DNA from 4 places in the Streptomyces sp. NBC_01244 genome. Region 4 is predicted to be linked to each of the others. Evidence: riboswitches for the same ligand, from Rfam matches in the RefSeq annotation. Region 4 holds a riboswitch; each other region holds the start of a gene.
The links. Region 4 has a riboswitch for cobalamin ahead of metE (5-methyltetrahydropteroyltriglutamate--homocysteine S-methyltransferase). Riboswitches for the same ligand answer to the same signal wherever they lie in the genome.
Positions count from the first base shown of each region.

Region 1: linked by a shared signal. The riboswitch ahead of OG247_RS38180 (CoA-acylating methylmalonate-semialdehyde dehydrogenase) and the one ahead of metE (5-methyltetrahydropteroyltriglutamate--homocysteine S-methyltransferase) in region 4 are both predicted to bind cobalamin.
Region 2: linked by a shared signal. The riboswitch ahead of OG247_RS29495 (energy-coupling factor ABC transporter permease) and the one ahead of metE (5-methyltetrahydropteroyltriglutamate--homocysteine S-methyltransferase) in region 4 are both predicted to bind cobalamin.
Region 3: linked by a shared signal. The riboswitch ahead of OG247_RS28420 (ribonucleoside-diphosphate reductase subunit alpha) and the one ahead of metE (5-methyltetrahydropteroyltriglutamate--homocysteine S-methyltransferase) in region 4 are both predicted to bind cobalamin.

Region 1 is NZ_CP108488.1:8,576,336-8,583,304, forward strand. It holds gene OG247_RS38160 (enoyl-CoA hydratase) at 1-275, opposite strand, end outside; gene mmsB (3-hydroxyisobutyrate dehydrogenase) at 272-1,174, opposite strand; gene OG247_RS38170 (enoyl-CoA hydratase/isomerase family protein) at 1,171-2,256, opposite strand; gene OG247_RS38175 (acyl-CoA dehydrogenase family protein) at 2,253-3,404, opposite strand; partial or broken gene OG247_RS38180 (CoA-acylating methylmalonate-semialdehyde dehydrogenase) at 3,401-4,898, opposite strand; cobalamin riboswitch at 5,089-5,259, opposite strand; gene OG247_RS38185 (cobalamin-binding protein) at 5,321-6,235, shown strand; gene OG247_RS38190 (short-chain fatty acyl-CoA regulator family protein) at 6,251-6,969, opposite strand, start outside.
Region 2 is NZ_CP108488.1:6,511,921-6,518,889, reverse strand. It holds gene OG247_RS29515 (hypothetical protein) at 1-268, shown strand, start outside; gene OG247_RS29510 (SsgA family sporulation/cell division regulator) at 484-891, shown strand; gene OG247_RS29505 (AMIN-like domain-containing (lipo)protein) at 1,076-1,543, shown strand; gene OG247_RS29500 (flavodoxin family protein) at 1,586-2,311, opposite strand; cobalamin riboswitch at 2,607-2,800, shown strand; gene OG247_RS29495 (energy-coupling factor ABC transporter permease) at 2,830-3,525, shown strand; gene OG247_RS29490 (energy-coupling factor ABC transporter substrate-binding protein) at 3,525-3,863, shown strand; gene cbiQ (cobalt ECF transporter T component CbiQ) at 3,867-4,616, shown strand; gene OG247_RS29480 (energy-coupling factor ABC transporter ATP-binding protein) at 4,613-5,464, shown strand; gene OG247_RS29475 (PadR family transcriptional regulator) at 5,474-6,028, shown strand; gene OG247_RS29470 (EF-hand domain-containing protein) at 6,073-6,282, opposite strand; gene OG247_RS29465 (tRNA-dependent cyclodipeptide synthase) at 6,537-6,969, shown strand, end outside.
Region 3 is NZ_CP108488.1:6,274,580-6,281,548, forward strand. It holds gene OG247_RS28420 (ribonucleoside-diphosphate reductase subunit alpha) at 1-1,491, opposite strand, end outside; cobalamin riboswitch at 1,652-1,780, opposite strand; gene OG247_RS28425 (GNAT family N-acetyltransferase) at 1,847-2,344, opposite strand; gene OG247_RS28430 (YbdD/YjiX family protein) at 2,432-2,629, opposite strand; gene OG247_RS28435 (carbon starvation CstA family protein) at 2,626-4,908, opposite strand; gene OG247_RS28440 (GntR family transcriptional regulator) at 5,020-5,784, opposite strand; gene OG247_RS28445 (extracellular solute-binding protein) at 6,081-6,969, shown strand, end outside.
Region 4 is NZ_CP108488.1:1,008,441-1,015,409, reverse strand. It holds gene OG247_RS04270 (carboxylesterase/lipase family protein) at 1-6, opposite strand, end outside; gene OG247_RS04265 (MBL fold metallo-hydrolase) at 154-1,002, shown strand; gene OG247_RS04260 (M20/M25/M40 family metallo-hydrolase) at 1,033-2,358, opposite strand; gene OG247_RS04255 (class I SAM-dependent methyltransferase) at 2,514-3,368, shown strand; cobalamin riboswitch at 3,461-3,683, shown strand; gene metE (5-methyltetrahydropteroyltriglutamate--homocysteine S-methyltransferase) at 3,847-6,171, shown strand; partial or broken gene OG247_RS44735 (hypothetical protein) at 6,263-6,469, shown strand; gene OG247_RS04245 (hypothetical protein) at 6,541-6,834, shown strand; gene OG247_RS04240 (hypothetical protein) at 6,928-6,969, opposite strand, start outside.

The DNA of each region.
Region 1 (6,969 bases), 7.6 Mb from region 4:
TCCCAGGCACCGAACCAGTCGGAGAGGTACATGTCCATGTAGCTCCGCGGGCGCATCTCTTTGATGTCGGCGCCGGCGGCGAAGGCCTTCGCGGAGCCGGTGAGGACGATGCAGCCGACTTCGGCATCCCGGTCCAAGGCCTCGGCGGCGGCCACGACCTCGTTCATGACCTGGAGGTTGAGGGCATTGAGGGCCTGCGGCCGGTTGAGGGTGAGGACGGCCACCCGTCCCTTGCGTTCCAGCAGGATGGTCTCGTACGTGGTGCCGTCGCTCATGGGGTGGCTCCGTTCTGGGGTCGCAGGGTGCGGACGATCGCCGAGAAGTCCAGGCCGGCGCCCTCGCCCTCCGCGAACGCGGCGTACAGTTCGGCGGCCTTGAGGCCCAGTGGCGCGTCCACACCGCCGGCCCGCAGGGCGTTGGCGGCCAGGCCGAGGTCCTTGGCCATGAGCGGCGCGGCGAAGCCGGGCCGGTAGTCGCGGTTGGCGGGACTCGTCGGAACCGGCCCGGGGACGGGGCAGTTGACGGTGAGCGCCCAGCACTGGCCGGAAGCGGTGGAGGCGACGTCGTAGAGGGCCTGGTGGTCCAGGCCGAGGCTCTCGGCGAGGACGAAAGCCTCGCTGACGCCGATCATCGAGACGGCGAGGATCATGTTGTTGCAGATCTTCGCAGCCTGCCCCGCCCCCGCGGACCCGCAGTGGACGGCCTTCTTCCCCATGGCGTCCAGGAGCGGCTGCGCCGCGGCGAATTCCGCGGCGCCCCCGCCCGCCATGAAGGTGAGCGTGCCGGCCTCGGCGCCCACCACACCGCCGGACACCGGGGCATCGAGCGCCCGGTGACCGGCCGCTACGACGGCCTCGTGCGCGGCGCGGGCGTCGGCGACGTCGATGGTGGAGCAGTCGACGAAGAGGGTGCCGGGCCGGGCGGCGGCGAGCAGTCCCCCTTCCCGGTACAGGGCGAGGACGTGGCGGCCGGCCGGCAGCATGGTGATGACCACGTCGGCGCGAGTGGCGGCGTCGGCAGCCGATGCCGCGGGTTCGACACCGGCGGCGGCAGCCGCCGCCAGCTGGTCCGGTACGAGGTCGAAGCCGAGGACGCGGTGCCCGGCCTTGACCAGGTTGCCGGCCATCGGGCCGCCCATGTGGCCGAGTCCGATGAATGCGACGGTGCTGGTCACCAGGCGACCTCCTGTGACGACGGGGACGGGGCGAGGCGGAGTTCGCGGTCGCCGAGCGGGGCGAAGAACCGTTCGACCTCCGCCGGGCCGACGGCTTGGAGGGTGGCGGGGGACCAGCGCGGGTCACGGTCCTTGTCGATGACCTGGGCGCGGATGCCTTCGACGAGGTCGGGCGAGGACAGGGCGGCGACGGAGACGCGGTACTCCTGTTCCAGGACCCGTTCCAGGGGGCCGAGCCGGCGGGCTCGGCGGAGCGCGGCCAGGGTGACTTTGACCGCGGTGGGGGACTTCGCCGGCAGCGTGTCCGCCGAGGCCTTCGCGGCCGGGAGGTCCGCGGCGAGCAGCCGCGCGAGGATCTCCTCGGCGGTGTCCGCGGCATAGCAGTGGTCGATCCACTCCCGGTGGCCGTGGAGCACGCCGACGGGTACGGGCTCCACGAACCGCTCCAGCACCTCGTGTACGGAGCCGTGCGCGAGGTCCGAGGCCAGCGCCGGCAGCCGGTCGGCGGGTACGAAGTGGTCGGCGAGGCCGCACAGCAGGGCGTCCGCCGCGCCGACCGGCGTCCCCGTCAGGGCCAAGTGGGTGCCCAGCTCGCCGGGGGCCAGAGCGAGCAGGTACGTTCCGCCGACGTCGGGAACGAAGCCGATGCCGGTCTCGGGCATGGCGATGCGGGAGCGTTCGGTGACGATGCGGACGGTGCCGTGCGCGGAGATCCCGACGCCGCCGCCCATGACGATGCCGTCCATCAGGGCCACGTACGGCTTGGGGTAGCGGGCGATGCGGGCGTTGAGGCGGTACTCGTCGCGCCAGAAGTCCGCCGAGGCCGTGCCGCCGCTGCGGGCGTCCTCGTAGATCGCGCGGATGTCGCCACCCGCGCACAGGCCGCGTTCGCCGGCGCCCTCGATGACCACCGTCTCGACGGCCGGGTCGTGCTCCCAGACGGTGAGGGCCTGGTCGATGCGCAGGGCCATGGGATGCGTGAGGGCGTTGAGGGCCTTGGGACGGTTGAGCGTGATGTAGGCGGCGTGGCCCTCGGTGCGCAGGAGGACGTGGTCGGGTTCTTCGGGGGATGTGTGGTTCATCGCAGGGTCTCCGTCAGTCCGCGCGCGACGATGACGCGCATGACCTCGTTGGTGCCTTCCAGGATCTGGTGGACGCGCAGGTCGCGGACGATCTTCTCGATGCCGTATTCGCTGAGGTAGCCGTATCCGCCGTGGAGTTGGAGGGCGCGGTCGGCGACCGCGTAGCCGGTGTCGGTGGCGAACCGCTTGGCCATCGCGCACAGTCGCGGGGCCAGCGGATCGCCCGCGTCGAGGGCCTCCGCGGCCTGCCGGAGCAGGGCGCGGGCGGCGGCGAGTTCCGTGGCCATGTCGGCCAGCCGGAACTGGAGCGCCTGCGCGTCCAGGAGCCGGCCGCCGAAGGCCTCGCGGTCCGCGAGGTAGGACAGGCTGCGGTCCAGGGCGCTCTGCGCGCCGCCCAGCGAGCAGGCGGCGATGCCGAGGCGCCCGCCGTTGAGGCCGTTCATGGCGATGCGGAAGCCGTCCCCCTCGACGCCGAGGCGGCGATCGTCGGGGACCCGGACGGCGTCGAGGATGACCTGGCGGGTGGGCTGCGCGTTCCAGCCCATCTTGGCCTCGTTGGGGCCGAACGAGACTCCGGGGTCTTCGCGTTCGACGACGAAGGCCGAGATGCCGCCCGGGCCGGCCTCGCCCGTCCGCGCCATGACCACGTAGACGCCCGAGGCTCCGGCGCCGGAGACGAACTGCTTGACGCCCGTCAGGACGTAGTGGTCGCCCTCCCGCTCGGCGCGGGTGCGCAGGGCGGCGGCGTCGGAGCCGGCGCCCGGCTCGGTCAGGCAGTAGCTGCCCAGGGTGTCCGCCGAGCAGAGGCCGGGAAGCCAGCGCTCTCGCTGGCCCCGGTTCCCGTAGCGGTCGATCATCCAGGCGACCATGTTGTGGATGGACAGGTACCCGGCGATGGACGGGCAGCCGGTGGCGAGGGTCTCGAAGACGAGGACCCCGTCGCTCCGGCTGAGACCCGAACCGCCGTGCTCCTCGCGGACGTAGACCCCGCCGAGGCCCAGACCGGCGGCCCGGCGCAGGACCTCCACGGGGAAGTGCTTGGTCCGGTCCCACAGGACGGCGTGGGGAGCGAGATGCTCCTGGGCGAAGTCGAGGGTGACCTCGGCGAGGGCGAGCTGGTCCTCGGTCAGGGTGGCCACCGGGCTCATCCCGTCGTCGGAATGCTGAAGTTCGCGCCTTCCTTGGCCCCGGAGGGCCAGCGCGAGGTCACGGTCTTCGTGCGCGTGTAGAAGCGGATGGAGTCGGGACCGTGCTGGTTCAGGTCGCCGAAGCCGGACCGCTTCCAGCCGCCGAAGGTGTGGTAGGCGACGGGGATGGGGACGGCACGTTGACGCCGACCATGCCGGCGCCCACCCGGCGGGTGAAGTCGCGGGCGGTGTCCCCGTCCCGGGTGAAGATCGCGACGCCGTTGCCGTACGGGTGTTCCGTGGGCAGGCGCAGCGCCTCCTCGTAGTCGGCGGCCCGTACGACGCTCAAGACCGGGCCGAAGATCTCCTCGCGGTAGATCCGCATCCCCGGGGTGACGCGGTCGAAGAGGCTGGGCCCGGTGAAGTAGCCGTTCTCGTGCCCGGGCACGGTGAACCCGCGTCCATCGACGAGGAGTTCGGCCCCTCGGTTGCTCCGATGCCGACGTAGCGGTCCACCCGGTCCAGTGCGTCGCGGCTGACCAGGGGCCCGAAGTCGGCCTCGGGGTCGTCGGAGCGGCCGACGCGCAGCGTGGCCAGGCGCTCCTTCAACTTCGCGACCAGGGCATCCGCGGTCTCCTCGCCGACGGGCACGACGACGGAGACGGCCATGCAGCGTTCCCCGGCAGAGCCGTATCCGGCGCCGATCAGCGCGTCGACGGCCTGGTCCAGGTCGGCGTCGGGCATCACGACCATGTGGTTCTTGGCCCCGCCGAAGCACTGGGCGCGCTTGCCGTGCGCGGCGGCGGTGGCGTAGACGTACGCGGCGATCGGGGTCGATCCGACGAAGCCGAGGGCCTGGACGCGGGGGTCTTCGAGGAGGGTGTCGACGGCTTCCTTGCCGCCGTTGACGACATTGAGCACGCCGGCCGGCAGGCCTGCCTCCAGGAAGAGTTCGGCCAGCCGCAGCGGTACGGACGGGTCTCGTTCGGAGGGCTTCAGGACGAAGGAGTTTCCACAGGCCAGGGCGGGGGCGGCCTGCCAGAGGGGGATCATGGCGGGGAAGTTGAAGGGGGTGATCCCGGCGACGACGCCGAGCGGCGAGCGCAAGGAGTGCACGTCGATGCCCGTGCTCGCGTTGTCGGTGAATTCTCCCTTGAGCAGGTGCGGGATCCCGGCGGCGAACTCGACCACCTCCAGGCCGCGTTGCAGGTCACCGTGGGCGTCGGCGACGGTCTTGCCGTGCTCGGCGGACAGCAGCCGGGCGAGCGAGTCCCGTTCCCCTTCGATCAGTTGGAGGAAGCGCAGCAGGACGCGTGAGCGGCGCTGCGGGTTCCACCGGGCCCAGTCGGCCTGAGCCTCTTCGGCGTTGGCGATGGCGGCCTCGGTGTCGGCGCGCCCGGCCAGGGGGACCCGGGCCTGGACCGTCCCGGTGTTGGGGTCGTACACGTCGGCGAAGAGGCCGGAGGTTCCGACCGTGTGCTTGCCGCCGATGAAATGGGTGAGCTCGCGGACCATGGGTGCCTGCTCTCGTCAGGTGAGATCCGGGGAATGGCACGGCCTGCCGGCGGACGGCACCCGATGGGATGCGCCGCTGGGGAAGGTCGTGGGACTACGAGCGCGCGGAAGTGGTGTGCGCGCGCTCCGCCGGATCACCAGGGTCGTGGGTACAAACCGGTGCCATGCGTGTCTGCTCCATCCTCGTGGACAACACGGAACATCCGCGGCCGGTATCCTGACTCCCGGATCCCCGCGTGCCGCCCGCCTTCCCGACAGACCTCGTCAGTGGCGTGTGGATGGCAGCACACTCCCCGGTCACAGTGGCGGGACCGTGCCGGTTTTTCACCGGCTTCCCTGCACCGCGGACCTTATGGGCACGAACATATAGTTGGACGTCCTAGTAAGTCCAGACCCACCGCCCGCGCGCCTACAGTCGGTGCATGCGCATCGTCTCCCTGCTCCCGGCGGCCACCGACATCGTGGCGGAACTCGGCCTCGCCGCCGACCTGGTCGGACGCACCCACGAATGCGACTGGCCGCCCGCGGCGGTCGCCTCCGTACCCGTGGTCACCCGGGCCGAGTTCGCCGCCGAGGACCTCAGCAGCCGGGAGATCTCCGAGGCCGTGGGCGGGGCCGCCCACTCCGGGTCCTCGCTCTACACCCTGGACACGGAGGCGCTCGCCGCCCTCGCCCCGGAACTCGTCCTCACCCAGGACCTGTGCGACGTGTGCGCCGTGTCCTACGAAGGAGTCTCGCGAGCCGTGCGCGTGCTCGACGGCGGTGCCCGCGTACTGAGCCTGGAGCCGCGCACCCTCGATGACGTACTGGACTGCCTGGTCACCGTGGGGGAACTGCTCGGAGTGCGCGAGCGGGCGGAGCGCCGGCGGACGGCGCTGCGCGCCCGGCTCGAGGAGGTACGGCGGCTGACGGCAGGCCGTGCCAGGCCCCGGGTCGTGGCCATCGAGTGGCTCGACCCGCTGTGGCCCGCCGGGCACTGGGTGCCCGAGCAGATCACGTATGCGGGAGGCGAACCGTTGCTCGCCGCACAGGGCGAGCACACGAAGCCGATGACTTGGGAGGCGGTCCGCGCTGCCCGCCCGGACGTGGTGCTGCTCTTGCCCTGCGGTTTTCCGCCCGAACGCACGCTCCGCGAGCGCGACCTGCTGACGTCCCTCCCCGGTTGGAACGATCTCCCCGCGGTACGGGCAGGGGCCGTCTGGGTGCTGGACGGGCCCGCCTACTTCAACCGCCCCGGCCCGAGGGTCGTACGCGGAGCCGAGGTGCTCGCCCATGTCCTGCACGGCGTGCAGGCGGGTGATCCCGTCACCGCGGGCGAGGCCCGCCGCACGGACTGAGCGGCCGGGTTCCGGTCAGTCGCGGGCGGAGGCGGGAATGCCCGCAACCGGGTACGGGACGAAGGTGCTGCTGTTCTCGTCGACGGCCAGGGTCCGGCCGAGCGGCGGGACCGCGCGCTGGGGGCAGTCGAGCCGTTCGCACAGGCGGCAGCCCATGCCGATGGGGGTGGCGGCCGACCTGTTGTCGAGGTCCAGTCCGTCCGCGTACACGAGCCGGGACGCGTGCCGGGTCTCGCATCCGAGGCCGATGGCGAAGGTCTTGCCCGGCTCGCCCCAGCCGCCGCGGTGACGGGTGACGGCGCGCGCGGTCCACAAGTACCGCTGCCCGTCGGGCATGGCGGCGACCTGGACGTGGATGCGGCCGGGCGCGGCGAAGGACTCGTACACGTTCCACAGCGGGCAGGTGCCGCCCGCGCGGGAGAAGTGGAACCCGGTGGCGGACTGCCGCTTGGACATGTTCCCGGCGCGGTCGACCCGGACGAAGGAGAAGGGGACGCCGCGCAGCCTGGGGCGTTGCAGGGTGCTGAGGCGGTGGCAGACCGTCTCGTAGCCGAGCCCGAAGTGGTCGGTGAGCCGCTCGATGTCGTAGCGGAACTCCTCCGCCGAGGTGTGGAAGGCCGTGTAGGGGAGGATCAGGGCGGCCGCGAAGTAGTTCGCGATGCCGATCCGTGCCAGGGCGTGCGTGGGGGAACCGGGTGTGAAGTCCTCGGTGGCCAGCCGGTCGAGTTCGTCCC
Region 2 (6,969 bases), 5.5 Mb from region 4:
CCCCCTCGCCTTCGCGCTCCTCTCGGGCGTCGCCCAGGCCGACAACGGGGCCGGTGCGGCAGGGACCGCGTCGAACGCGGCCCTCGCCGGCGTCCTCGGCAGCGGGGTCGGCGGCAGCAACCTCGGGAACTCCTCCACCGCCCAGCAGGTCGCCTCGGGCTTCGGCGCCTCGAACCAGAACAACGGCGCCCAGGCCAACGGTTCGGGCTTCACCGCGATCGGCCAGTCCAACGCGCACGAGTCCTTCATCTACAACCCGCTCCCGTAGTGCCGGCCGGGGCCCCCGCCCCGGTCGCACAGGTCCGCCGAGCCCCGCCCTCCCCCCGGAGGGCGGGGCTCGGCGCATCGGGCGAAGTAGGGCCGAGCGGCCCGGCCGTACGGGACCTTCGGCAGCGGAAAAGCGGTCCGGGGGTGGGCTAGCTTGCCCGAGTGGGCATGTCGCGCGTGCGTCGGCGAGACCCCACCCGAGAGAGAGGCGCCCGCATGACCGGCACCGAACACCGCGTCCTGCCGCTCCGGCTCGAGGCCGCGACCGCGCCCGTCCCGGTGCGGGGCGTCTTCGTGTACCGCACCGAGCGGCCGTACGAGATCTCCCTCGACTTCGAGGGTGCCGGGATGCACCTCGCGCGCTGGGTCTTCTCCCGGGAACTGCTGCTCGACGGCCAGATCTGCGCCACCGGCGAGGGCGACATACAGGTGTGGCCGCGCTGGAAGGGCACCGAGCCGCGCGTCTTCCTCGCCTTCAGCAACGGCGAGCAGTCGTGCGTGGTGTCCGCCCGGGCCAAAGACGTACGGGAGCTGTGCCGCCGGATGACCGAGCTGGTGCCGCGCGGCCAGGAGCACCGGTACTACGACCTCGACGCCGAGCTGAGCGCCCTCCTGCCCAGCTGAACCGGGTAAACGCGATCAACCGGGTGAGCCCGGCGAACGCGGCGAACCCGGTGCAACCACGACCGTAGCGGGCGCGTCTTCACGGGTGACACCGTTCCCCGTCTCTCGGAATCGAGGGGACGCCATGAACCGTCCACGCCGCCGGCAGGCCACCGCACTGGGGTTGGGCGCACTGCTCTCCGCCATGCTCGCCTTCGCCGCCCCGGCCTCCGCCGCAGCCACGACCGCCGCCGCCACCACTACCGCCACCACGATCACTCCGCTCGTCGTCAATGCCCGCTGGGGCGGGCACTGCACGTACGACCGCGTGGTCATCGACCTGCAGGGATACGTACCCGAGGTCACCGTCACCCGCGTCCCGTCGCTGATCTACGACGGATCCGGCAAGCCCGTCCCGCTGCCCGGGCGGTACTTCCTGGAGATCCGCCTGCACCCCGCCGCCGGACACGACGACGCGGGCCGCAACGTCTACCGCGGGCCCAAACTCCTCAAGATCTACCTGCCCAAGCTGAAGGGCATCGCCCTGACCGGCGACTACGAGGGGTACGTCACCTTCGGCGCCGCCTTCGACACCAAGCCCGCCTACACCTCGTTCAAGCTGCACGCCCCGGAGCGCTTCGTCCTGGACATCGCGCACCCGAACGTCTGCTGAGCACGCCGGCGGGAGGAGTGAAGAGGGAGGCGGGACCGGGGGCTACCGGTGCTCGGGGTTCGGGAAGTCGAAGCGGCAGCCCGCGTCCCACAGGGAGCGCTGGTTGCCGTGCGCCGGCATCCCGCCGGACCGCTTGAGCAGAGCGGCCAGGTGCATGAGGTTCCAGCTCATGAAGGCCGTGTTCCGGTTGGTGAAGTCGTTCTCGGGTCCGCCGGATCCGGGGTCCAGGTACGAGGGCCCGGGTCCGGCCTCGCCGATCCATCCGGCGTCGGCCTGCGGGGGGATCGCGTAGCCGAGGTGCTGGAGGCTGTAGAGGATGTTCATGGCGCAGTGCTTGACGCCGTCCTCGTTCCCGGTGATCAGCGCCCCGCCCACGCGCCCGTAATAGGCGTACTGTCCCTGCTCGTTCAGGATCGAGGAGCAGGCGTAGAGCCGCTCGATGACCTGCTTCATCACCGAGCTGTTGTCCCCGAGCCAGATCGGGCCGCACAGCACGAGGATGTCGGCGTCCATGATCTGGCTGTAGAGCACCGGCCACTGATCGCTCTCCCAGCCGTGGTCGGTCATATCGGGCCAGACACCGGTGGCGATGTCGTGGTCGACGGCCCGGATGAGCGAGGTCCGGACCCCGGCCGCCTCCATCACCGCGCGGCTCTTGTCGATCAGGCCCTCGGTGTTGCTGGGCTCGGGCGATCGCTTGAGCGTGCAGTTGACGTAGACGGCGGTGAGGTCGGAGTAGTCGAAGGAGTGCGCGGTGTCGGTAGCCACCCGTCCAGCCTCTCCGGGGCCCGGCGCGGCCGCCACCGGGCCGCGCCCGTCCGGGCGACCGGGCGACCGGGCGACCGGCGCAGGCGATGAGGACCTCGCGGCCGGTTCGTCCGTACGGAAGGGCGCGCCGAAGCGGGCAGCCGGGCCCGGGCTGCCACGGATCCGTGGAACTCCGTTTCCACGCGGGGCCATTGAGGCAGACGGCAGCCGCACGGGCACACGGCGTGACGCACAAGCGGAATCCGGTCACCACCCGGCGCGATCGGGGCGGGTTGTGACCGGTCCGCGCGGCCGACTAGGGTCAGCGGGCCTTGGTGTTCGGGAAACCGGTGGGAAACCGGTGCGGCCCTCGCCACTGTGATCGGGAAGTCCGGCTCCACTCCTGCGGGAAAGCCACTGGGCTGCGCGGGAGGTTCCGCGCTGCCCGGGAAGGCGGAGCATGGACATCAACCCGTGAGCCAGGAGACCGGCCGGGGCGCGTTGTCCATCCACGAGGTGCTGGAGAGGTCTCCCTACTCATGCATATAGCCGAGGGGTTTCTGCCCCCTTTGCACGCGGTCGCCTGGGGCGCCGTGTCCGCCCCCTTCGTCGTCCACGGCGTCCGCTCGCTCACCCGCGAGGTGAAGGCCAACCCGGAGAGCACGCTGCTGCTCGGCGCTTCCGGAGCGTTCACTTTCGTCCTGTCCGCCCTGAAAATCCCCTCCGTGACGGGCAGTTGCTCGCACCCCACGGGCACCGGGCTCGGGGCGATCTTGTTCCGGCCGCCGATCATGGCGGTGCTCGGCACGATCACCCTGCTGTTCCAGGCCCTGCTGCTGGCGCACGGCGGGCTCACCACCCTCGGCGCCAACGTCTTCTCGATGGCCATCGCCGGCCCGTGGGCGGGCTACGCCGTCTACCGGCTGCTGCGGAAGTCCGGTCTCCCGCTGATGGTCACCGTGTTCTTCGGCGCCTTCTTCGCCGACCTGGTCACCTACTGCGTCACCAGCGTGCAGCTCGCCATGGCCTTCCCGGACCCGGCTTCCGGTTTCCCGGGCTCGCTCGCGAAGTTCGGGGGGATCTTCGCGGTCACCCAGATACCGCTGGCCGTGAGCGAGGGGCTGCTGACCGTCCTGGTGATGCGGCTGCTGATGGCGTCGAGCAAGTCGGACCTGGTCCGGCTGGGCGTCGCGAAGCTGACCTCCGCCCGTACCGAAGAGAAGGCGGCGGCCTGATGAGCGGGATGTCCAAGAACGCGAAGATCAACACGCTGCTGCTGCTCCTGGTGGCGGCGCTGGCCGTCCTGCCGCTCGCCCTGGGGCTGGGCGAGGGCAAGGAGGAGCCCTTCGCCGGCGCCGACGCGCAGGCCGAGGTGGCGATCACCGAGCTGAAGCCGGATTACGAGCCCTGGTTCTCCCCTCTGTACGAGCCCCCTTCCGGCGAGATCGAGTCCGCGCTGTTCGCCTTGCAGGCGGCGCTGGGCGCGGGCGTGCTCGCCTACTACTTCGGCGTCCGCAAGGGCCGCCGCCAAGGAGCGGCCGCCGCCGCTGCCGCCGCCGCCCCGGAGGCGTAGGCGGTGCTGCCGATCGACGTGGCCGCGCACGGCAGTCGCTGGCGCGGTCGGCACCCGCTGGAGAAGGCCCTGCTCGGGGTCGGGCTGACGGTCACCGCCGTGTGCCTGCCGCCCTGGCCGGGCGGGCCGCTGGTGGCCGCCGCCACCCTCGCCGTGCTGCTCGGCCCGGCCGGGGTGGCCGGCCGGCAGCTCTGGCGGGCCTTCCGGATCCCGCTCGGCTTCTGCTTCACCGGGGCGCTGCCGCTGCTGTTCGCCGTCGGGGGCCCGGCGGGTCCGGTGTCCCTGGCCCCCGACGGCCCCCGACTGGCCGCCGAACTGCTGCTGCGCACCTCGGCGGCCTCGCTCGGACTACTGCTGTTCGCCTTCACCACCCCGGTCTCCGACGTACTGCCCCGGCTGGTCCGGGCCGGGGTGCCGGCCCCGGTCGTAGACGTGGCCCTGGTCATGTACCGGATCGGCTTCCTGCTGCTCGACTCCATGGCCCAGGTCCGCCGGGCCCAGGCGGCCCGGCTCGGGCACACCGGCCGGGCGGCGGTGTGGCGTTCCCTGGCCGGGCTCGCCGCCACCTCCTTCGTACGGGCCTTCGACCGCGCGGCCAAGCTCCAGGCGGGGCTGGCCGGACGCGGTTACGACGGGGCGCTGCGGGTCCTCGTACCGGAGGCGGCCCTGTCGTGGCGCTTCCTGACGGCAACCGCCGGCCTGCTGGCGTCCCTGATCACCCTGACCCTCACCCTGAAGGGGCTCTCCCTGTGAACCCGTCGCTGCCCCCCTCACCCCACCCGGTGGTGGAACTGTCCGGCGCGGGCTACGCCTACGAGGACGGCCCGGCGGTCCTGACCGGCGTCGACTTCGCCATCGCGCCGGGCCGGGCGCTGGCCCTGCTGGGCCGCAACGGCAGCGGCAAGACCACGCTGATGCGGCTGCTGAGCGGCGGCCTGCGGCCCGGCGCGGGATCGCTGCGGCTGGACGGCACGGAGGTCTCGTACGACCGGGCCGGCCTGACCCGGCTGCGCACGTCCGTCCAGCTGGTGGTGCAGGACCCCGACGACCAGCTGTTCGCGGCCTCGGTGGAACAGGACGTGTCCTTCGGCCCGATGAACCAGGGGCTCCCCGCTCCGGAGGTCCGCGCCCGCGTGGACTCGGCCCTCGCCGCGCTGGACATCACGCACCTCCGGGACCGCCCCACGCACCTGCTCTCCTACGGGCAGCGCAAGCGTGCGGCGATCGCGGGGGCGGTGGCGATGGCTCCGCGGGTGCTGATCCTGGACGAGCCGACGGCCGGCCTGGACCCGGACGGCCAGGAGCGGCTCCTCGACGTCCTCGCGGGACTGCGGGCCTCCGGCACGACGGTGGTCATGGCCACCCACGACGTGGACCTGGCGGTGCGCTGGGCCGACGACGCGGCGGTCCTGACCCCGGCGGGCATCCGCTTCGGCCCCGCCGAGCCCCTCCTCTCGGACCCGCCCCTCCTCACCTCGGCGGGCCTGCGCCCGGCGTGGTCCCCGGCGGTGACGGCCTTCCTGCGCGCCCACGGCCACCTGGCGGCGGGCGCCCCCGGACCGCGCGATCCGCAGACACTGGCCGCCTGGGGGCAAATCTAGGATGGCCGCATGTCGCTCCCGCACGCCATCCTCACCGCCCTGCTCGAGAAGCCCTCGTCGGGGCTGGAGCTGACCCGGCGGTTCGACAAGTCGATCGGGTACTTCTGGTCCGCGACGCACCAGCAGATCTACCGCGAGCTCGGCCGGCTGGAGGAGGCCGGGCTGATCCGGGCGCTGCCCAGCGAGGGGCCCGTGCGGGGGCAGAAGAAGGAGTACGAGGTGCTGCCCGCCGGGAGCGGGGAGCTGGCGCGATGGGTCGGGGAGCGGCAGGATCCCAAGCCGGTGCGGGATCCCCTGCTGCTGCGGATCCGGGCGGCCGCGGTGGTGGGGCCGCAGGGGCTGGCCGCGGAGCTGCGGCGGCATCTGGAGCTGCACCGGGCCCAGTCGGCCGTGTACGAGGGCATCGAGGAGAAGGATTTCCCGGCCGGCCGGGACTCCGACGAGGACCGGTTGCGGCGTGTCGTGCTGCACGCGGGAACCGGGTTGGAGACGTTCTGGCTGCGCTGGCTGGAGGAGGCCCTCGCCGAGGTGGAGGGCATGGCCGCCGAGCCGCGGCAGGCCTGACGCGCGCCCCCGGCCCGGCAGGGGCCGGGGGGCGGCGCGGGGGCTTACTTGTTCAGGGAGTCCCAGAACTCGTCGAAGCTCAGCAGGCCGTCGCCGTTCGAGTCCTTGGCCGCTATCACGGCCTCCGCGACCGGGCCGGCGAAGGGGTCGCCCATCGCCGCCATCGCCGAACGGAACTCGTCGGCCGTGACGAAGCCGTCACCGTTCACGTCGAACTTGCCGAACGTCGTCCGTGCGTTCTCGATGTCCGCCACTGGGTCCACCCCTTCTTGGTGCTTGTTGACCGGCTCAGGGTAGCGGCATGCCCGGCCCCCTCACGCCCCGGGTCCCGTTCGAGCGGCAGATAGAAATTCAATTACTCTTCCGTAGTGCGGAAGCGATAATTCCAGCCAACAATTCAAGCCCCCACTTGTCACGCTCCGGGACCACGGCATAACGTAGCGACATTGCCGCCACACCGGGAGCGCAGGGCTCCCAGGGACAAGCGGCAACAAGGGCGATCACACAGGTGACGATCACAGCTGACGCATCATTCGAAGTTCTGCCCTTCACCCGCACTTGCCACCACATCTGGGAAGACGGCGACCATGTGCTCATCGGAGTGAGTCCTGGGAACAGCTACTTCAGCTCCGAGCGCATATCCGGCCTCACCCGATGGGCCACGACCCGGTTCGCACAGGTCGACTTCGTCTACGCAGACCTCCACGTGGACCGGATGTTCGCCGCCTTCGGCTACACCCAGGAACACGCCGAGAAGCGTGCGACGAAGGAAATCAAGGCAGTCCGGCGAAGGATTCTCAAGGGCGTGGAGGAGTCAGGGCCTCTGCATGCCGAGATCCGAGTGAGGGCACTTTCGGAGTTCCAGACGAACCCCGTCTACCAACTTCTGCACAGACGCGTACTCCATTTCCTGGAGTCCGACGACGAATTCCGCAAGGGCT
Region 3 (6,969 bases), 5.3 Mb from region 4:
GTCCACGACGCGGTCGAGGAAGGTGACCGCGGTGCGGACGGTCTCGTCCAGGCGCTCCCAGTCGATGCCGCCGTCCACGTCGCCCGTCCCGGGCAGGACGAAGGCGCCGAGGTTGACCGAACCGAGGTTGCAGACGGCCGTCTCGCCGTCGTTGGTGACCTCGATGATCTCGGTGCAGAGGTTCGAGGAGTGGACGACGGTGCCCGGCTCGGCGGTCTGGTTCGCCGTGCGGTTGGAGGCGTCCTTGAAGGTCATCCAGCCCTGGCCGGTCTGCGCGAGGGTGCGCATCATCCGGCCGTACAGGTCGCGGGCGGGCATGGTCTTGCGGGCCAGGCCCGACTCCTCGGCCTTGCGGTAGGCCGCGTCGAACGCGTCGCCCCACAGGTCGACCAGCTCGGGGACGTCGGCCGGGGAGAACAGCGACCAGGCGGCGTCGGCGTTCACGCGGCGCATGAACTCGTCCGGCACCCAGTGGGCCAGGTTCAGGTTGTGCGTACGGCGCTGGTCCTCGCCGGTGTTGTCGCGGAGCTCCAGGAACTCCTCGATGTCCGCGTGCCAGGTCTCCAGGTAGACGGCGGCGGCGCCCTTGCGGCGGCCGCCCTGGTTCACGGCGGCGACGGAGGCGTCGAGGGTCTTCAGGAACGGCACGATGCCGTTGGAGTGGCCGTTCGTACCGCGGATCAGCGAACCGCGGGCGCGGACGCGGGAGTACGAGAGGCCGATGCCGCCGGCGTGCTTGGAGAGGCGCGCGATCTGGTGGTAGCGGTCGTAGATCGAGTCGAGCTCGTCCAGCGGGGAGTCCAGCAGGTAGCAGGAGGACATCTGCGGGTGCCGGGTGCCGGAGTTGAAGAGGGTGGGGGAGGAGGGCAGGTAGTCGAGGCGGCTCATCAGCCGGTAGAGCGAGGCCACTTCCTCGACGGCCTGGACCGACTCGTTCTCGGCGAGGCCGCAGGCCACGCGCAGCATGAAGAACTGCGGGGTCTCGATGACCTGGCGGGTGATCGGGTGGCGCAGCAGGTAGCGGCTGTGCAGGGTGCGCAGGCCGAAGAAGCCGAAGCGGTCGTCCGCGCCCTCGGCGAGCGCGTGCCCGACCAGTGCGTCGAGCCGGTTCGCGTGCAGGCGCACGAAGTCCGCGGTGCGGTCGGCGATCAGCCCCTCGCGGTGGCCGACCTCGACGGAGCCGGAGAAGGAGGTGGCGCCCTGGCCGGCGGCCTCGACGCGCACGGCCAGCGTCAGCAGGCGGGCGGCGAGGCGGGAGTAGGCCGGGTCCTCGGAGATCAGCCCGGCGGCCGCCTCGGTGGCGAGCGTACGGAGCTCCGCCTCGTCGGCGGCGGCGCTGCGGCCGCGCAGCGCGGCGGCGGCGACCCGGCCGGGGTCGGTGTCGGGCAGATCGGCGGTCAGCTCGGTGAGCGTGCGCAGGAGCGCGGCCCCCGGACCCTCATAGGCGGACGGGTCGGACTCGGCGCGCGGTGCGGAAGGCGCGATGGTCACGGGGGGAGCTCTCCCTCGCTCGGCTCCGGGAACACCTTTGGTGCGGGGCGCGAGGGGGCGCACGTGGGGGAGCGCGTGCCTGGCAGGGCAGTGCGCGTGCGCCACGTGGCGTCCACCGGCCCAACCGCGAGGCCCGGACGTGTCTGCACCCGGTTCGGTCGAGCCGGGCGCACTGTCGACAGGTCCTCGGACTTGCGGATGCGCCGAGCGAGTCGGTGCATTTCATACCGTTGCGGGACAGTTCCGGATTCTCACCGGATTCCCCTGCGACGACAGCGAGCATGAGCATACATGTGGGGGCCGCTGCTTGCGGTAGCCCCCACATGTTGTGTCGCTCCCCGTGGGCGGTACGGCCCTAGAGCTCCAGGCGGTAGGTCAGCAGCGGCAGGCCCGGAACCGGGGACCAGTCCCGCTCCGGCGTCCGTACGAAGCCCAGCCGGTCGTAGATCCGGTGCGCCCCGAGCATCTTCTCGGTGGTCGACAGCACCAGGTGGCCCACGCCCTCCAGGTCCCGGGCGCGGCTCACGCAGGCCCGTACGAGGGCCTCGCCCGCGCCGCGTCCGCGCGCCGCCGGGGAGACGGCCAGCATCCGGAACTCCGCCTCGCCGGGACCCGCGATATCGCACAGCGGGCTGCCGGGAGGGGCGAAGGTCACACCGCCGAGCAGCGTGCCCTCGTACTCCGCGACGAGCACCTCGCCGGCGGGGGCCCGGCCGGCGACGTCGCGCAGCCGGCCCAGGTAGGGGTCCTTCTCACCGAAGGTCAGCAGTCCGTCGTCGAGGTAGGCCCGTGCGGTGATCTCGGCGAGCTCTTCGTATTCGGCGGTCGCCGCCGTCCTGATGATGATGTCCATGGCTCCGAGTGTGCGACAGGGCAAGGAAAGAGGCCGCCGCATTCCGTCGGGTGGACGGTGATGCGGCGGCCCCGGGGGCGCTCCGGCTCAGCAGCAGCGGAACCCTTCGCGCGGATCGCCCTCGCGGGCGTCCGTACGGGCCCGCTCGAAGGCCCGGCGCGACTGGACCTCGGCGTCGGGGTCGTGCGTACGGGCGTGGGCGACGTAGTGGTCGTAGGCCGCCTCGCCCGAGAACTCCCGTACGAAGTACCGGGCCCGGCTCAGCACGTGGTGCAGGCGCGTCACGCCGGTTCCCGCACGGGGTCCTCCACCCGGCCCCCGCCCGAGTCGAGGCCGGCCGCGGCGAGCTCCGCGCGCTCCTCGGCGGTCGGGATGAGCCCGGCCGGGGCGACGAGCCTGGACTCGGTCCACGGGACCTCGGTCAGGGTGACCGACTCGGGCTTGCGGATGGCCCGGAGGCAGGTCCGGGCCGCGTCCACGAGCACGATGATGATCAGCAGGGCGAAGAACACCGACAGGACGCCGTCCACCGTGGCGTTGGTGACGACGGTGTGCATCTCGTCCATGTTCTTGGCGGGCTTGAGGACCTTGCCCGCGTCGATGCCGTCCTGGTAGACGTCCCGCTGCGCGAAGAAGCCGATCTTCGGGTTGTCGGAGAAGATCTTCTGGTAGCTGGCGGTGAGCGTGACGGCCAGGTCCCAGGCGAGCGGAACGCCCGTCACCCAGGCCCACTTGAGCCGGCCGGACTTGATCAGCAGGGTGGTGCAGACGGCCAGGGCGACCGCGGCGAGGAGCTGGTTCGCGATGCCGAACAGCGGGAAGAGCTGGTTGATGCCGCCCAGCGGGTCCTTGACGCCGACCCACAGGAAGTAGCCCCAGCCGCCGACGACGATCGCGCTGGCGAACCAGACGCCCGGCTTCCAGCTGACGTCCTTGAAGGACTTGTGCACGTTGCCGAGGGTGTCCTGGAGCATGAACCGGCCCACGCGGGTTCCCGCGTCGACCGTGGTCAGGATGAACAGGGCCTCGAACATGATCGCGAAGTGGTACCAGAAGGCCTTCATCGAGGTGCCGCCGATCACGGCCGAGAAGATCTCCGACATTCCGAGTGCGAAGGTCGGCGCGCCGCCCGTACGGGACAGCAGGCTGGTCTCCTCGACGTCCTTCGCGGCCTGCGCGAGGGCCTCGGGGGAGATGGCGAAGCCGAAGTTCGTCACGGCCTGCGAGGCCGTCTCGACGGTGGCCCCGACGACCCCGCCGGGGGAGTTGATGGCGAAGTACAGGCCGGGATCGATGATGCAGGCCGCGATGATCGCCATGATGGCGACGAAGGACTCGGTCAGCATCGCGCCGTAGCCGATGACCCTGACCTGGGTCTCCTTCTGGATCATCTTCGGGGTGGTGCCCGAGGAGACCAGGGAGTGGAAGCCGGACAGGGCTCCGCAGGCGATGGTGATGAAGACGAACGGGAACATCGAGCCGGCGAAGACCGGGCCGTCGCCGCGCGAGGCGAACTCGGTGACCGCCGGCATCTTCAGCGTGGGCATGGCGATGACCACGCCCACGGCCAGCAGCCCGATGGTGCCCACCTTCATGAAGGTGGAGAGGTAGTCGCGCGGGGCGAGCAGCATCCACACCGGCAGGACGGACGCCACGAAGCCGTAGGCGATCATCCAGATGACCAGCGTCTCCTTCTCCAGGGTGAAGGTGTCCGCCAGCGAGGACTCGGCGACCCAGCCGCCCGCGACGATGGCGAGCAGCAGCAGCGCCACGCCGACGACGGAGACCTCGGTGACCTTGCCCGGGCGCAGGACGCGCAGGTAGAAGCCCATGAAGAGGGCGATCGGGATGGTCATGCCGATGGAGAAGACGCCCCACGGGGAGTGCGCCAGCGCGTTGACGATGACCAGCGCCAGCACGGCCAGCAGGATGATCATGATGGCGAAGACGCCGATCAGCGCGGCGGCGCCGCCGACCGGGCCGATCTCGTCCCGGGCCATCTGGCCGAGCGAACGGCCGTTGCGCCGGGTGGAGAAGAAGAGCGTCACCATGTCCTGGACGGCGCCCGCGAAGATCACGCCGACGACGATCCAGATGGTGCCGGGCAGGTAGCCCATCTGCGAGGCGAGTACGGGACCCACGAGGGGTCCGGCGCCGGCGATGGCGGCGAAGTGGTGACCGAAAAGCACCCGCCGGTCGGTCGGGTGGAAGTCGACACCGTTGTCAAGTCGTTCGGCGGGGGTGGCGCGGGTCTTGTCCACCTTCAGGACGCGGTGCGCGATGAAGCGCGCGTAGAAGCGGTAGCCGATCGCGTAAGAACCCAGTGCGGCGGCGAGCAGCCAGGCGGCCGAGATCTCCTCGCCGCGGGAGAGCGCCAGCACGCCCCAGCCGATGGCCCCCACGAGCCCGACCAGCACCCACGCGGCCACGGCCTTGGGGGACGCGCCCCCCGATGAGGTGGGCGAGCCCGGCGTGGTTCCCGGACTCGCCGCGTCCCGTACGGCCTGTGCGGCTTCCGGCCGTGTTGTTTCCGGCGGTGTTGCTTCCGGTCGTGGTTCCGTCATGATCCGTCGTCCCCTCGTTGATCATCTGCGTAATGGCGCAGGGAATCTACGGGGGGCCGACCGCTGGACGTAACCCCCCGTCCGTATAGCGGAACGAGAGTCAACTACGAATCAGACGGCGGGGCGCTGGAGTCGGGCGACGAACTTGTAACGATCGCCGCGGTATACGGAACGCACCCACTCGACGGGCTCCCCGTCGGTGTCCAGCGAATGGCGGGAAAGCAGCAGCATCGGCAGTCCGACGTCGGTGCCGAGCAGTCCGGCCTCCCGCGGGGTGGCCAGCGAGGTCTCGATGGTCTCCTCCGCCTCGGCGAGGCGCACGTCGTACACCTCGGCGAGGGCGGTGTAGAGGGAGGTGTACTTGACCAGCGAACGGCGCAGCGCGGGAAAGCGCTTGGCCGACAGGTGCGTGGTCTCGATGGCCATCGGCTCCCCGCTGGCCAGGCGGAGGCGTTCGATGCGCAGGACCCGGCCGCCGGTGGCGATCTTGAGGAGGCCGGCGAGGGTGTCGTCGGCCGTCACGTAGCCGATGTCCAGGAGCTGGGAGGTGGGTTCCAGGCCCTGGGCCCTCATGTCCTCGGTGTACGAGGAGAGTTGGAGCGGCTGGGAGACCTTCGGCTTGGCGACGAAGGTTCCCTTGCCCTGGATCCGTTCCAGCCGTCCCTCGACGACGAGCTCCTGGAGAGCCTGTCGCACCGTGGTGCGGGAGGTGTCGAACTCGGCCGCGAGCGTGCGCTCGGGCGGCACCGGTGTACCGGGTGGAAGGGTTTCGGTCATATCGAGCAAGTGGCGCTTGAGTCGGTAGTACTTGGGCACGCGTGCCGTGCGGGTGGCCGCCCCGCTGTCCGGCTCCGTGATCGCCCCTTCGGTGGCCATCGCCGCCCGCCTTCCCGACTCCAGTTTCGTTGCCGTCACCGGCTCCTCCGATATGTGCGGTCACATCGTGACACGGGAGGGAGGGCAGGCCTCCTCCCTCCCCCAGGTGTCGGTCCGATAACGGACCGATCACCCGCTCATTAGACCCTTGACACCCCTAAAGGTCTAGGCCAAGCTCCAGCTACTGGTCTACACCAATATGGATCGGATCCCGGCCCCACGGGCAGTACTTGGTGCTTTTTGAGTCACCGCGGCGGGCAAGGGAAGTTGCAGGCAGCATCCCTGAGGAGGGTGGCGTGAAGCGCAAGCTCATCGTGGCGGTCAGTGTCGTGGGCATGATGGCCGGAGTCGCGGCATGCGGCAACGACGACGGCAAGGCCAAGGCCGACGCGGGTCCCAAGGAGATCACCGTCTGGGTGATGGACGGCTCCGCGCCGAAGGCCTGGATCGACGCGGTCAACGCCGAGTTCTCGGCCAAGCACCCCGGCGTCACGGTCAAGGTCGAGACGCAGCAGTGGAAGGGCATCCAGGAGAAGGTCACGACGGCCCTCTCCGAGGACACCCCGCCGGACGTCCTGGAGCTCGGCAACACCCAGACCGCGGGTTACGCGGTCACCGGTGGCCTCGCCGAGCTGACGAAGGACAAGGCGAAGCTCGGCGCGGACGCCTGGGCGAAGGGCATGCTGGCTTCGGCCGAGATGGACGGCAAGCTCTACTCCGCTCCGTGGTACGCGGCCAACCGCGTCGTCATCTACGACAAGAAGGCCTACGCGAAGGCCGGCGTCACCCCGCCGACCACCCGCGACGAGTGGGTCGCCGGTCTGGAGAAGCTGAAGGCGGCCGACCCGAAGTCGCAGCCGATCTACCTGCCCGGCCAGAGCTGGTACGTCCTCGCGGGCTTCATCTGGGACGAGGGCGGCGACCTCGCCACCAAGGACGGCGCCAAGTGGAAGGGTGGCCTCGCCACCCCGCAGGCCGCCTCCGCGATGGACTTCTACAAGAAGCTCCAGTCCTTCTCCACCGCCCCGAAGGACAAGGACGAGGCGACCCCGCAGCAGTCCACCGACATCGTTCCCAAGGGCGGCGTCTCGTCCTGGATCGGTCTCGGCTGGGAGGCCGGCGGCGCGGAGAAGGCGCTGAAGGACGCGGGCAAGGAAGCCGACTTCGGTTACTTCCCGATCCCGG
Region 4 (6,969 bases):
ACCCATCCAGTGCGTCCTTCCAGGCCGGTTTCGAGGGATCGAGGGATCGAGGTGTCCAGGGATCGAGGTGTCCAGGGACCGTGAGCCGACAGGTTATTGCGTATTTCTTGCGAGCGTCAATATTGTTCTATCTATCATCAAGTGGAGGTTCGCATGACGGCGTGGCGTATCGGTACGACGGTGATTCACAAGGTGCTGGAGGCGGAAGTCACCGTGTCTCTCGCGGGGGTCCTGCGGACGGACGACACCGCGCTCCTGAAGAGGTACCCGTGGCTCGCTCCCGACTTCGGCATGGCCGACGGCACCTTTGTCCTCTCGGTCCACGGGCTGGTCGTGGACACCGGTGCACGCCGGATCCTCGTGGACACGTGCGTGGGCAACGGCCGGGCGTCGGTGCCGTTCCTGCCCATGCTGGACTCGGCATGGCTCGAAGACCTCGCCGCCCTCGGCTACCCTCCGGAGTCGATCGACACGGTGGTGTGCACCCACCTCCACTTCGACCACATCGGGTGGAACACGCGCCGGGTCGACGGGAAGTGGGTGCCGACGTTCCCCCGTGCACGCCACCTCGTCACCCGGGCGGAATGGGACCACTGGGCCAGCGACGCGGACGCCGACCTCCACGACACGATGCAGCCCCTGCTCGATGAGGGGCTGGTCGACTTCGTGGGGAACGACCACCGCGTATGTGACGGCGTACGCCTGGAAGCCGCCCCCGGGCACACCCCGGGCCAGGTCGCGGTCGTGGTCGAATCCGGCGGCGAACGAGCCGTGATCACCGGTGACCTCGTGCACCATCCGGTGCAGTTCATCGAACCGGATGTAGCCGGCCTCGCCGACACCGACGCGGCGCGGGCCGCCGCCACTCGGCGGGCGTTCGTCGACCGGTACGCCGACACGGGAACCCTCGTGATCGGCACCCATTTCCCCGCCCCCACGGCCGGCCTGCTCCGGCGCGGCGGTGACGGGGGAGTGCGGTTCGTCGTGGACGGCCTGCGCTGACCGGCAGCCGGTCACCGGTGTTCCCGCCTCTCACGTGGCCAGTCTGAGGACTGCGTCGAGCAGGCATTTCCCGCCGAACATCAGGTCGGTGATCCGGGTGTGCTCGTCAGGCGCGTGGATGAGCCGCATGATGTCCGCGTCACTCGCGGAGGGAAAGAACCCGACGACCTTGGTGTCGGGGAAGGCGCGGGCATCCGTGGCGGCCGGATTGATGTACGGCAGCACCCGCGCACCCGGTTCGTGGGCTGCGACGGTATCGCCCAGGACGCGCAGGAGCTCTGGATCGTCGTGCACGCCGTGGCTCACTCTGCCGTGCAGCAGCGACACCTCGACACGGTCACCCACCGCCTTCTGGACCTGCGCCACCCACCGATCGGGCAGTTCTCCCGGCAGGAGACGACCGTCCAGCACCACGTCGGCTTCGACGGGCACCACGTTCTGGCGCTGCCCCGCGGACAGCATGGTCGGAGTCGCGGTGTTGTGGAGCCCGGCGACGACGAACTCCCGAAGGACGGGATCGATGGGCAGAGCGTGTGCCCGGTCCCAGGTCGGGTCCTTCAGCAGCTGCTCGATCGCCGCCGCGCCCGGGCCCGGATGCAGGTCCGCCAAGGTGGTGAGCATCCGCCGCGAGGCCGGATGCAGTACCGACTCCGGTGCGAACGCCCGCAGCCTCAGCAGGGCCTCGGCCAACGTGAAGACCGCCGACTCCGAGCGCGGGACGGAGGCGTGGCCGCCGGGCCCGCGCGCGGTGACCCGCATCCGGGCGCTGCCCTTCTCGGCCACCTGGACGGTGTAGACGGGGCCGCCGGGCGTCATGAAGCGCTGGCCGCCGCCTTCGTTGAACGCGAACTCGGCCTCGACGAGGCTGCGGTGGTTCTCCCACAGCCAGTACGCCCCCAGCCTGCTGCCGGCTTCCTCGTCGGCGGTGACCACCAGCAGCACGTCCCGACGGAGCGGGGTCCGGTGTGCGGCGAGGAGTTGCATGATCAGCAGGCTCGCGGCGACTTGGCCCTTCATGTCGAGTGCCCCGCGGCCCCACACGCAGCCGTCGGCGACCTCGCCCGAGAAGGGGGGACGGCTCCATCCGCCGGGTTGGGCGCCGACCACGTCGGCATGGCCCAGCAGCATGAGCGGCGGTTCCTGACCGGTCCCGGGCAGCCGGGCGACCAGGTTGGCCCGTCCGGGTTCGGACTCCAGGATCTTGTGCGCGATACCGGAGCCCGACAGCTCGCGGGAGAGGTGGCGTGCGACGGCGATCTCATGGCCCGGAGGGTTCGAGGTATCCAGGCGGATGAGCGCGGAAAGGTGGCTGACGAGGTGTCGTTCCTGTTCGGCCCAGGAGAAGGGCAGAGGCATCGGCCGAGGTGAGGTGGACATCTGGGCTTCGGAGCCTCCGTGGCTTGACGCTGAGTGTGCCGACGGAAAGATGATTACACGTGTAACTCCCTGAAGGTGTCCAGTCGAAGAAAATCCGTACGTTCACTCGGCGGGTGCAGGGCTGGCGTGCTCCCATGACGACCGCCAACGGCTATGAGAAGCGCATTGCGGAAGCCCAACAGGCGACCATGTCGGGCTGGGACTTCAGTTGGCTGAAGGGCCGGGCGGACGGCGAGGGCCCCTCGTGGGACTACGGACAACTCGCCCGAGGCTTGCTTCCGCGCGCGCGAAGCCTCCTGGACATCGACACCGGCGGCGGCGAACTCCTCGCCTCGCTCTCCCCGCTGCCACCGCAGAGCGTGGCCACCGAGAACTGGGCGCCCAACTTCCGCCTGGCGCGGCAACGTCTCGCACCGCTGGGCGTGGAGGTCCACCGGACATCGGGATCGAACCTGCCGCCCGGCCCCTTCGACTTGATCCTCAACCGACACGGATCGCTGGATGCGGCAGGCATCCGCACGGCCCTCGCGCCGGGTGGCCGGCTCCTCACCCAGCAGGTGGGCAGCCGAAACCAGTTGGAACTGAACGAAGCCCTCGGCATCCCCTCGCCGATCGACCCCGACGGTTGGACCCTGGGTGTCGCCGTACGGGCGCTGGAAGACGCGGGCCTTCACGTGACCGCAGCACGAGAGGAGATGAGCCCCTACACCTTCTACGACATCGGGTCGCTGGTCTTTCAAGTGCGCGCCATCCCATGGCAGTTCCCCGGATTCGTGCCCGCCGAGCATGAACCGGCACTACGCCGACTCGACCGGCACCTCGGAATCACAGGCGGATTCACCGTGCACGACCACCGGTTCCTGATCGAAGCGGCGCCGGCATCTTCCGGTCCGGCTCAAGGTTTTCCGCCGTGCCGCCCGCAAGGCCCGCTTCCAGGCCCCGATCCGCTTGGCACCGCGCACGCTCCCGGCCGAGCAGCTTCCACCTGAGCGGCCGGCTCCCACGTCCGGCCCGGATCCGCGTGTCTCATTTCACCGTCCGACAGCTGGACAGCAGGGTTCATCCTCGCGTGCGGCGGCCTAGTGTGTGCCTCGCAGCTGGTTCGCTCCCGTCCGCCAGGCGGGATGCGTCGTAAGAGGGAACCCGGTGGGAATCCGGGACTGCCCCGCAGCGGTGAGTGGGAACGACCGCCGTCATACGCACTGGGACCGGAACCGGTCCTGGGAAGCGACGGCCAGTAGGTGCGGGCCTTCGGGGTCCGCGTGCCCGCGAGTCCGAAGACCTGCCCGTTGCCCGTACGCGGACGATTCCGTGTGCGGAGATCCCGGTGACCTCGTGGGCGGGTCGGCGTACACATCGAGCGGCGCGAGCGGTCATTCCGCTGTGCGAGCCGTTCGTCGTGTCGTTCCTTCGCGTCCGCGTCCCGTTGCCGGGGCGTTCTGGACACATCTCGCGAAGGAGAGTTCCGTGACAGCGAAGCCCGCAGCCGCGGCCGCACGAGCCACCGTGTACGGCTACCCCCGTCAGGGGCAGAACCGTGAACTGAAGAAGGCCATCGAGGGCTTCTGGAAGGGCCGCGTCACCGCTGACGCCCTCCGGGAGACCGCGGCCGAACTGCGCCGCACGAACTGGCGGCAGCTGGCGGAGGCCGGCGTCCACGAGGTACCCACCGGTGACTTCTCGTACTACGACCACGTGCTGGACACCAGCGTCATGCTCGGAGCCGTCCCCGAGCGGCACCGGGAGGCCGTCGCCACCGACCCGCTCGACGGGTACTTCGCGATGGCGCGCGGCACGCAGGACGTGGCCCCGCTGGAGATGACCAAGTGGTTCGACACCAACTACCACCACCTGGTCCCGGAACTCGGCCCGGACACCGTCTTCACCGCGGACCCTTCCAAGCAGGTCGCCGAGGTGAAGGAAGCCCTCGCGCTCGGCCTCGTCGCCCGCCCCGTGCTCGTCGGCCCGATCACCTATCTCCTGCTGGCCAAGCCCGCCCCGGGCGTGGCGGCCGACTTCCAGCCGCTGACCCTTCTGGACCGGGTGCTCCCCGTCTACGCCGAGGTGCTCGCCGCCCTCAAGGCCGCCGGGGCCGAGTGGGTCCAACTCGACGAGCCGGCCCTGGTGCAGGACCGGACCCCGGCGGACCTGAACGCCGTGGCTCGGGCCTACCGCGACCTCGGCGCCCTGACCGACCGGTCAAAGCTGCTCGTCGCCTCGTACTTCGGCCGGCTCGGCGAAGCTCTCCAGGTCCTCGCCGCTGCGCCCGTCGAGGGCCTCGCACTCGACTTCACGGAGGCCGGCAGCGCGAATCTGAAGGACCTCGCGGCGGTCGGGGGTCTGCCCGGCAAGCGCCTGGTGGCCGGCGTCGTCAACGGCCGCAACATCTGGATCAACGACTACCAGAAGTCCCTCACCACCCTGGGCACGCTCCTCGGCCTCGCCGACCGGGTGGACGTGGCCGCCTCCTGCTCCCTGCTGCACGTCCCGATCGACGCCGCCGCCGAGCGGGACATCGACCCGCAGGTCCGCCGCTGGCTCGCCTTCGCCCGCCAGAAGACGCGGGAGATTTCCGTCTTGGCCCGAGGGCTGGCCCAGGGCACGGACTCCATCGCGCCCGAACTCGCCGCCAACCGGGCCGACCTGGCCTCCCGCGCCAACTCCGCGCTCACCCACGACCCGGCCGTCCGCACCCGCACCGCCGCCATCACCGGCACGGACGGCCGCCGCGCCCAGCCCTACGCGGAGCGCGCCGCCGCCCAGCGGGCGCATCTGGGCCTGCCGCTGCTGCCGACCACCACGATCGGGTCCTTCCCGCAGACCGACGAGCTGCGGGTCGCCCGCGCCGACCTGCGGGCCGGCCGGATCGACGTGGCCGGCTACGAGCAGCGGATCAAGGCGGAGATCGGCGAGGTGATCTCCTCCCAGGAGAAGACCGGCATCGACGTCCTGGTCCACGGCGAGCCCGAGCGCAACGACATGGTCCAGTACTTCGCGGAGCAACTGACCGGCTACCTCGCGACGCAGTACGGCTGGGTCCAGTCGTACGGAACCCGCTACGTGCGCCCGCCGGTCCTCGCCGGTGACATCTCGCGCCCTGAGCCGATGACGGTCCGCTGGACCTCGTACGCGCAGTCCCTGACCTCCAAGCCGGTCAAGGGGATGCTGACCGGGCCGGTCACCATGCTCGCCTGGTCCTTCGTACGCGACGACCGGCCCCTCGGCGACACCGCCCGTCAGGTGGCCCTGGCCCTGCGCGACGAGGTCAACGACCTCGAAGCAGCCGGCACTTCGGTGATCCAGGTCGACGAACCTGCCCTGCGCGAGACGCTCCCGCTGCGCGTCGACGACCATGCGGACTACCTGACGTGGGCCACCGAGTCCTTCCGGCTCACCGTCTCCGGGGTCCGGCCGGACACCCAGATCCACACCCACATGTGCTACGCGGAGTTCGGCGACATCGTCCAGGCCATCGACGACCTCGACGCCGACGTCATCAGCCTGGAAGCCGCCCGCTCCCACATGCAGGTCGCGCGCGAACTCGCCGCCCACCACTACCCGCGCGAGGCGGGCCCCGGCATCTGGGACATCCACTCGCCGCGCATCCCCTCCACACGAGAAGCGGCGTCCCTGCTCCGCAGGGGCCTGGACGCCATCCCGGCCGAGCGGCTCTGGGTCAACCCCGACTGCGGTCTGAAGACCCGCGGTTGGACCGAAACCCGCGCCTCCCTGGAGAACCTCGTCGCCGCCGCCCACGAGGTCCGCGCGGACCTGTCCGCCCACAACTCCTGACGCCCCCTGCTCCCCGGCCGACGGCCATCGAGGCCGTCGGTCCGGGAGCGCGAATCAGGGCCGGGCTCCGTACACCGTCGAGGCGGAAGCGTTCGCGGGAGCCCTTGAGGCCGGCCTGGACAGCGTACGGAAACTCGGTACGGCCGACATCATGGAGGTCAACGGCTACATCGCACTCGACGAGGACCTGCGGGGGCAGGCGGTCGAGCGGGCCCGTCGGGGGCTGCCCTCCTCCGTGGCGGCCCGCCAGGCCATCGACAGCTACGCCGCGGTCACCGGCTCGCTCGACGATCCCACCCTCGCGAAACGTGCGGCCGACGTGCGCCAGGTCGGCCGCCGGGTCCTGGCCCACCTGCACGGCGACAGAAGGTGTTCCTCTCCACGGAGGACGAGCAGTCCGTGGCCGCCAAGGCCGACTACGTCATGGACCAGGGCGCCGGTGGCACCATGATCTGGGAGCTCGCGGGCTCGCCGTCGTCCTCCCCGTCCTCGACGCCGGGCACCTGCACCGCGCCGAGCTGGAACGCCGACACCGTCTACCCGGACAAGGGCTTCCAGGTCTCCTGGAAGGGCCGGACCTACACGAACAGGTGGTGGAGCCTGAACGAGGACCCCTCCACCAGCGGCCCGGACGGAGTGTGGACCGACAACGGGCCCTGCTGATCCCACGCGCACGATCCCGGAAGTCCGGCTCGCATCCCGTGGGACGCAGGCCGGAGCCGGGAGCCAGGTGCGGTCGGCACTCCTCTAGACGGTCTAGCCGCGCGCCCGCCTGCGGCGCAGGAGGATGCCGACGGC